3 regions of the Nocardia sp. GCM10030253 genome follow, and region 1 is predicted to be linked to each of the others. Evidence: predicted binding sites of a transcription regulator. Region 1 holds the regulator's gene; each other region holds the start of a gene.
The links. Region 1 encodes LexA, which represses DNA repair genes until DNA is damaged. Its sites were predicted from a motif close to CGAACANNTGTTCG; they were not measured.
Positions count from the first base shown of each region.

Region 2: a site for LexA is predicted at 942-955, ahead of ruvC (crossover junction endodeoxyribonuclease RuvC). Genes of this name have one in related genera too.
Region 3: a site for LexA is predicted at 887-900, ahead of ACFQZZ_RS13730 (SAV_6107 family HEPN domain-containing protein). Genes of this name have one in related genera too.

Region 1 covers NZ_JBHTDL010000006.1:825,440-827,637, forward strand. The annotation lists gene ACFQZZ_RS15955 (FBP domain-containing protein) at 1-314, opposite strand, end outside; gene lexA (transcriptional repressor LexA) at 452-1,114, opposite strand; gene ACFQZZ_RS15965 (GNAT family N-acetyltransferase) at 1,240-1,728, opposite strand; gene ACFQZZ_RS15970 (DegV family protein) at 1,839-2,198, opposite strand, start outside.
Region 2 covers NZ_JBHTDL010000004.1:638,992-641,189, reverse strand. The annotation lists gene ACFQZZ_RS07055 (DUF5988 family protein) at 27-233, opposite strand; gene ACFQZZ_RS07050 (acyl-CoA thioesterase) at 426-872, shown strand; gene ruvC (crossover junction endodeoxyribonuclease RuvC) at 977-1,546, shown strand; gene ruvA (Holliday junction branch migration protein RuvA) at 1,543-2,148, shown strand; gene ruvB (Holliday junction branch migration DNA helicase RuvB) at 2,155-2,198, shown strand, end outside.
Region 3 covers NZ_JBHTDL010000006.1:307,050-309,247, forward strand. The annotation lists gene ACFQZZ_RS13725 (DUF3040 domain-containing protein) at 1-181, opposite strand, end outside; gene ACFQZZ_RS13730 (SAV_6107 family HEPN domain-containing protein) at 374-814, opposite strand; gene ACFQZZ_RS13735 (GNAT family N-acetyltransferase) at 974-1,585, shown strand; gene ACFQZZ_RS13740 (phytoene desaturase family protein) at 1,623-2,198, shown strand, end outside.

The DNA.
Region 1 (2,198 bases):
CGGCCGGATTCGCCCGCCTTGTGCGCGGTCATCAAGGAGACACCTTTGCTGGTGTGCGTGGTCATGCATATCGCGCACATCTGCGCCCGACCGAATCCACCTATTTCGTAGCGCAGCGTGACACCGATGATGCGATCATCCTGCGGAACGACGAGGTAGCCGCGTCCGGGCAGCGACGGGTCACCCCAGCCGAGGAAGTCCAGGTCATCCCATGGACGATCGTCCAGATCGCGGGGCACCGGTAGCTTCTTGGCGGTGGTCTTGGAACAGTTGATGAACGACGACCTGATGTCGCGTTCGGTGACGGCTTTCATGACGGCATCGACTCCTTCGGTTGATCTGTGACAAACCGAAGTGACGTTACAGCTGGTCATAGCGCTGAACAACGGAATTTCAGCGCCACGGCGCCGAAGTGTGGCGAGCACCATGAGCCGCCGCGGACGACGCGGCGTCAGACCCGGCGCATCACCGAGACGACCTTGCCGAGCACGACGGCCTCGTCACCGTCGATGACGGCATAGGCGGGGTTGCGGGGCTCGAGGTAGACGTGTCCGTTGCGGCGGCGGTACACCTTGACGGTGGCCTCGCCGTCGATCATCGCGGCGACGATCTCGCCCGAGTGGGCTTCATGCTGTTTCCGGATCACCACGATGTCGCCGTCGCAGATCGCGGCGTCGATCATCGAGTCGCCGCGCACCCGCAGGCCGAAAACCGTGCCGCGACCGACGAGTTCGCGCGGCAGGGTCATCATGTCGTCGGTGTGCTCCTCGGCAAGGATGGGGCTGCCCGCGGCGATGTCGCCGACAACGGGCACCGCCACCGATTCGTCGGACAACTCCCGCGGCGCGGCAGAGGCCAGGAACATCCGGACATCGATCGGGCGCGACATCGTCTCGCTGCGGCGCAGGAACCCCTTGTCCTCCAAGCTTTTCAGATGCTTGGACACCGACGACGAAGACCGCAGCCCGACCGCATCGCCGATCTCCCGGGTGTTCGGCGGATACCCGTGCCGCACAACGCAGTCCCGAATCGTGGTGAGAATCTGCTGCTGCCGCAGTGGCAGCGTCGAGGTGTCGAGGTGCTCGAACGCATCGAGGTGGTCGTATCCGGTCACCCGCGAATGGTAGATGCCCACCGCACCCACGAGCGGCACACTATGGAGTGACTATCCGGCGTGTCGCCGCAGCCATGTGCCACTCGCGGAGACGTTTACGCCACCGGCGGTGGCAACGCACCGTGTCAGTGGAGGTGCTTGGCGAAGCAGTTGGAGAGGGGCAGGGGTTCGTAGGGGGAGAACAGGGGGATCCGGTGGTAGCCGCTGCGTTCGTAGAAGCGGACGGCTTCGGGTTGCAGGTGGCCGGTTTGCAGGATCAGGCGCGGCTGGCCGAGTTCGCGTGCGGCATCTTCCGCGGCGGTGAGCAGGAGGGCGGCGACGCCGGTGCCGCGGTGGGTGGGACGCACGAACATGCGCTTCAACTCCAGGTCACCGGCATTCCATCGGACCGCGGCGTGGCCGACCGGTCCACCCGAATAGGCGACGAAGGTTCGGTGCACCGTCGCGGGATCGACGGCCTGCGGATTGCCGCCCAGTTGCTCGGCGAGGTAGGCGTACCGAGGACCGACCTCGGCAGCCATCTCCGCACGAAGAGTGACGGCGTCCTGGTGCTCCCAGTCCGTCGACTCCACGAACAGTGTCGGACGGGTCGGCGACGTCCCGAAACTCGTCATGCCGCGACACTAACCGGACCAGCCGTCACCGAAACCCTTTGCGATCAACAAGATTGTTTACCTGCCGCCCCGCACGCGGAGTACAAGCTCACGAATGGCACACCAGCGATTCAGGCGCAGCCGCCGGGGACTACCAGGACACCTACGGCACCGGTGCCGAGGTGGACGCCGAGGGTGGGGCCGAATTCGGCGATGATGAGTTCGCGGATGCCGGGGACGAGGTCGCGGAGTTGGGCGGCCACGGTGTGGGCCGCTTCTTCCGCGCCGAGATGTTGGACGGCGACCGCCGCGCCGTCGTCGCCAGCCGCATCGACCGCTGCGGCAACGAGTTTGGCGTAGGCCTTGGAGCGGGTGCGGACCTTTTCACGGAGTTCGAGGCGGCCCTGGACGATCTGGAGCAGTGGTTTGGTGACCAGTTCGCTGCCGAAAAATGCGGCGGCGCTACTCAATCGGCCGCCACGGCGCAGCTG
Region 2 (2,198 bases), on a different contig from region 1:
CCGGTGACACTGTGACCGCTCGGCGCTCACTCCGCAATCTCGGTGCGAAAGGTCCACTCATAGACGGGCAGGCTGCCTTCGGGGGTGTCTTGGTGCCTGGCGGTCACCTTGAAATGCTCGTAGCCGCCCCTGAACAAGATCTTGAGTTCGATCCCCGGTGGGGTGATGGGAACGATGCGGGCCTGCAAGTCCTCCGGCCCGCCCTCGAGGACTGCCTTAACAGAGTTGCTCATCTTCGGATCGTAGGGGCATAGCCAAGCCGAATCAGACGATTCCACGAAACCATCGGCCTCTGGCGCGCCGCCTCGGGGACGGAATTCGGTCATGGTCGCGCTGGAACCGGTGCGTGGCGACATCGAGCAATATGGGTCGGACCGGGGCGAGCGCGGGCGAAACATGTCGGTGGGTGCTGTCATGGTGGTGCCGTGACGAATACTTTAGAGCCGTTTCGGGTTCGGATCGACGTCCGCGTGTCCGACCTCGATCTCCAACAACATGTCACCGGCGCCGCGTACCAGCAGTTCGCCGACCACGCGCGGTTCGCCTGCGTGCAGGCGGCCGGGATATCCGTCGAGGACCTACTGAGCTCCGGCCTCGGGCCGGTCAACCTCGAGACGGTGATCAAATACCACCGCGAACTGCGCGCCGGTGACTCGGTGGACGTGTCGTGCTCATGGATCTGGGGCGGCGGCAAGACCTATCGCGTCGAGCACACCTTCACCCGATCCGATGGCGAACTGTCGGCGACCGTCACCTTCGTCAGCGGACTTCTCGACCTACAGTCGCGGCGCCTGGTGGCGAACCCCGCGCACGAATGGGCCTCGCGCGCCACCGAACCGGCGCTGCTCGGTCTCGCGCCTGCGGTGCCCTGACCGCCACTCCCGAAATCGCCCTCCGCGCCGTGTCGCTGTCGCTGGCGGCGTTCGATGTCCTCTAGACTTCGAACAACTGTTCGCGTGTCCGAAGGGGTGTTTTCGTGCGGGTGATGGGTGTCGATCCCGGGCTCACCCGGTGCGGCCTCAGCATCGTGGAGGGCGGGCTCGGCCGCAAGGTGACCGCACTGGCCGTCGATGTAGTGCGCACCCCGCCGGACATGGATTTGGCGCATCGCCTGCTCGGCGTCGCGGATGCCGCCGAACTCTGGATGGACACCCACAAACCCGAAGCGGTGGCGATCGAGCGGGTGTTCGCGCAGCACAATGTGCGCACGGCGATGGGCACCGCACAGGCGGGCGGGGTGATCGCGCTCGCGGCGGCACGGCGGGGGATACCGGTGGCGTTCCACACACCCAGTGAGGTGAAAGCCGCCGTCACCGGCAATGGCACGGCGGACAAGGCTCAGGTGACGGCGATGGTGACGCGTATTCTCGGCCTCCGAGTCGCGCCGAAACCAGCGGACGCGGCCGATGCGCTGGCATTGGCGATCTGCCATTGTTGGCGGGCGCCGTTGCTGGATCGGATGGCCAAGGCCGAGGCACAGGCGGCCGAGGCGCAGCGGCGGTATGCGGAAAGGCTTGCTGAACAACGGAAGGCGGTACGCAGGTGATCGCGTCGGTACGTGGTGAAGTACTGGAGATCGCGCTCGATCACGTGGTGATCGAGGCGGCCGGCGTCGGCTACCGGCTCAACGTCACGCCGGCAACGCTGTCCACACTGACCCGCGGCGAGGAATCCCGGCTGTACACCGCGATGATCGTTCGCGAGGACTCGATGACGCTGTTCGGATTCGCCGACACCGAATCCCGCGACCTGTTCGGCCTCCTGCAGACGGTGTCCGGCGTCGGCCCCCGGCTGGCCATGGCCGTGCTTGCCGTGCTCGAACCCGAGGCGCTGCGCAAGGCGCTGGCGGAGAGCAATGTCGCCGCACTCACCCGCGTCCCCGGCATCGGCAAACGCGGTGCCGAACGCATGGTCGTCGAATTGCGCGACAAGGTGAATCTCGTTCCGGTGCAGTCCGGTCCGCCCGGTGCCACGCCGACCCCGGTGATCACGCCGGTGCGCGACCAGGTCGTCGAGGCGCTGACCGGGCTCGGCTTCTCGCTCAAGCAGGCCGAGCAGTCGGTCGACGCGGTACTGGCCGAACAGCCCGCCGCCGACACCTCCACCGCGCTGCGCGCCGCCCTCGCCGCCCTCGGCAAGAACCGGTAGCGCGGCATGGATTACGACGACACCGAACCCGAGGCGGACGACGAATCTCA
Region 3 (2,198 bases), 520 kb from region 1:
CGATACCAGCGACAAGTAGAAACAGACCAAGGACGAACAAAGCTGCGGCCTGGAGTCTGCGACGACTCGAGGTCGAGCGAAGGCGTCCGCCGCGGACGGACGAGGCGAACTTCGGATCCTCAGCATAGAGAGCGCTCTCGATTTGTTCGAGCATGCGCTGCTCGTGCTCGGAGAGTGGCACGGTACCTCCCCCGGCACTAGGACTTGGCTGTCGCCTCCGGGTAGGCGACAGACAGCCGACCTTGGCGGCTATCTGTCACCAATGATACGAGTTCGATCAAAGCCGTACCACCTAATGGGCCCAGCCAGACCAGTCTGTCGCCAAATTGCGCCGAGCCGGGCGGCAATAAGGCCGTAACCGACACGCCGATGGCTATGCGGTCATGCCGTTGTTCCAGCCTGGCGCCGGGCGCAATCGAGCCCCCGCGTCGATGAGATCTTCCACGTCGTGCAGGAATGCGCCTACCCGCGAATAGAACTCGTCGGCCTGCTGGTTGTCGACATCACGATCGAGGCCGGCCTCCAGCGCCGCGCGCGTCTCCGAGCGCGCGCTGAAGTAGTCCGCCCACATCACGAATTCGGGAGCCGCGCGTTGCAAGAGCACCCAGGCGTTGCGCGAGCGCGCTCGCGGTGCGGCGTCAGCACCCGTGAACGCGAGCACCGCGCCCGCGCCACGCAACGCCGCGAGATACGCGGTCCGGAATCGCTCCCGCGGATCCTCCTCGCCCGCCGCTTGCATCAGCAGGCCGTCGGCCTTCTTCAGCAGTTTCCCCGCCCGACCGGGTTGTCCCGCATGTTCGATCCGACCAGACATCAGCCGTCCCTCCACAATCGCGCACCTGGCCCATCGTGTGCGCGGAAGCCGACTTCTCGCCACCGCGCGGATCGAACAGGTATTCGAACGTTTGAATTGAGATTGAATATAGAGACACCCACCGACAAACTTCCGCGCCAGCGCGGCCCGACGAGAGCCATGACTGCCGTCAAGCCCAATCACACCCCCGCACCCGTCGTCGTCGACCTCTCGGTCGCGGCCCTGCGCTCCCGGCTCCACGATGCGCTGGCCGTGTATGTCGCGGCGATGGATTACCCGCGCGGCACCGAGCAGCACCGTGCGCCGATGTGGACCGAGCACACCACCCGTCCCGGCTGGCAGGCGGTCGCCGCCGTCGTGCCCGATGATTCCGGGCACGTCGACCTACGATCGTCGCCGATCGTCGCGATCGCCTACGGCTATCGGGGCGCCGCACACCAGTGGTGGCACCAGCAGGTGCACAGCGGCATGCGACGCTCGGGGTGGCCGGAACACTCTGCGCGCGAACTGCTCTCGGACTATTTCGAGCTCACCGAGCTGCACGTGCACCCGGCCGCCCAGGGCCGGGGCATCGGCGCGACACTGCTGACTCGGCTGCTCCAGGACCGGCCCGAAAGCGCCGTCCTGCTGTCCACCCCGGAGGTGGATCAGGAGGGCAACCGCGCTTGGCGGCTGTACCGGCGACAGGGATTCACCGATGTGGTCCGGAACTTCGTCTTCGCGGGCGACACTCGGCCGTTCGCCATCCTCGGCCGACGGCTGCCGCTGTGAGCGTGCACGTCCGAGACGGTGCGCCGGTGAGGGTCACGTGACGGTTCTCGTGATCGGGTCGGGCCACAACGCGCTCGTCGCGGCCTGTTATCTGGCGCGCGCCGGGCACCGGGTCGAGGTGCTCGAGCGCGACGACGTGCTGGGCGGCGCGGTGTCGACCGTCGAACGTTTTCCAGGACATCTGGTCGACCGCGGGTCATCCGCGCACATCATGGTGCGGCACACCGGGATCATCGAGGAGCTGGAGCTGGCCCGATTCGGGCTGCGCTACATCGATTGCGACCCATGGGGGTTCACACCGGCAGGCCCCGGCGGTGGCGCGCCGATCGTGTTCCATCGCGATCTCGATCGAACCCGCGCCTCGATCGCGGCGGCCTGCGGTGCCCGCGATGCCGCCGCGTATCGACGTTTCGTCGATGTCTGGGGGCCGCGGTCCGCACGGGTGATGCGCGCGTTCGGCGGATCGCCCACACCCGGCAGGTTGCTGCGCTCGTTCTGGGGGCTCGACGCCCGCGATGGTGGCAGTGCGCTGTCACGGGAGTTTCTCCAGTCCGGGGATGCCCTGCTGGACAGCTACTTCGACGATGAGCGGCTCAAAGCGTCGCTGGCCTGG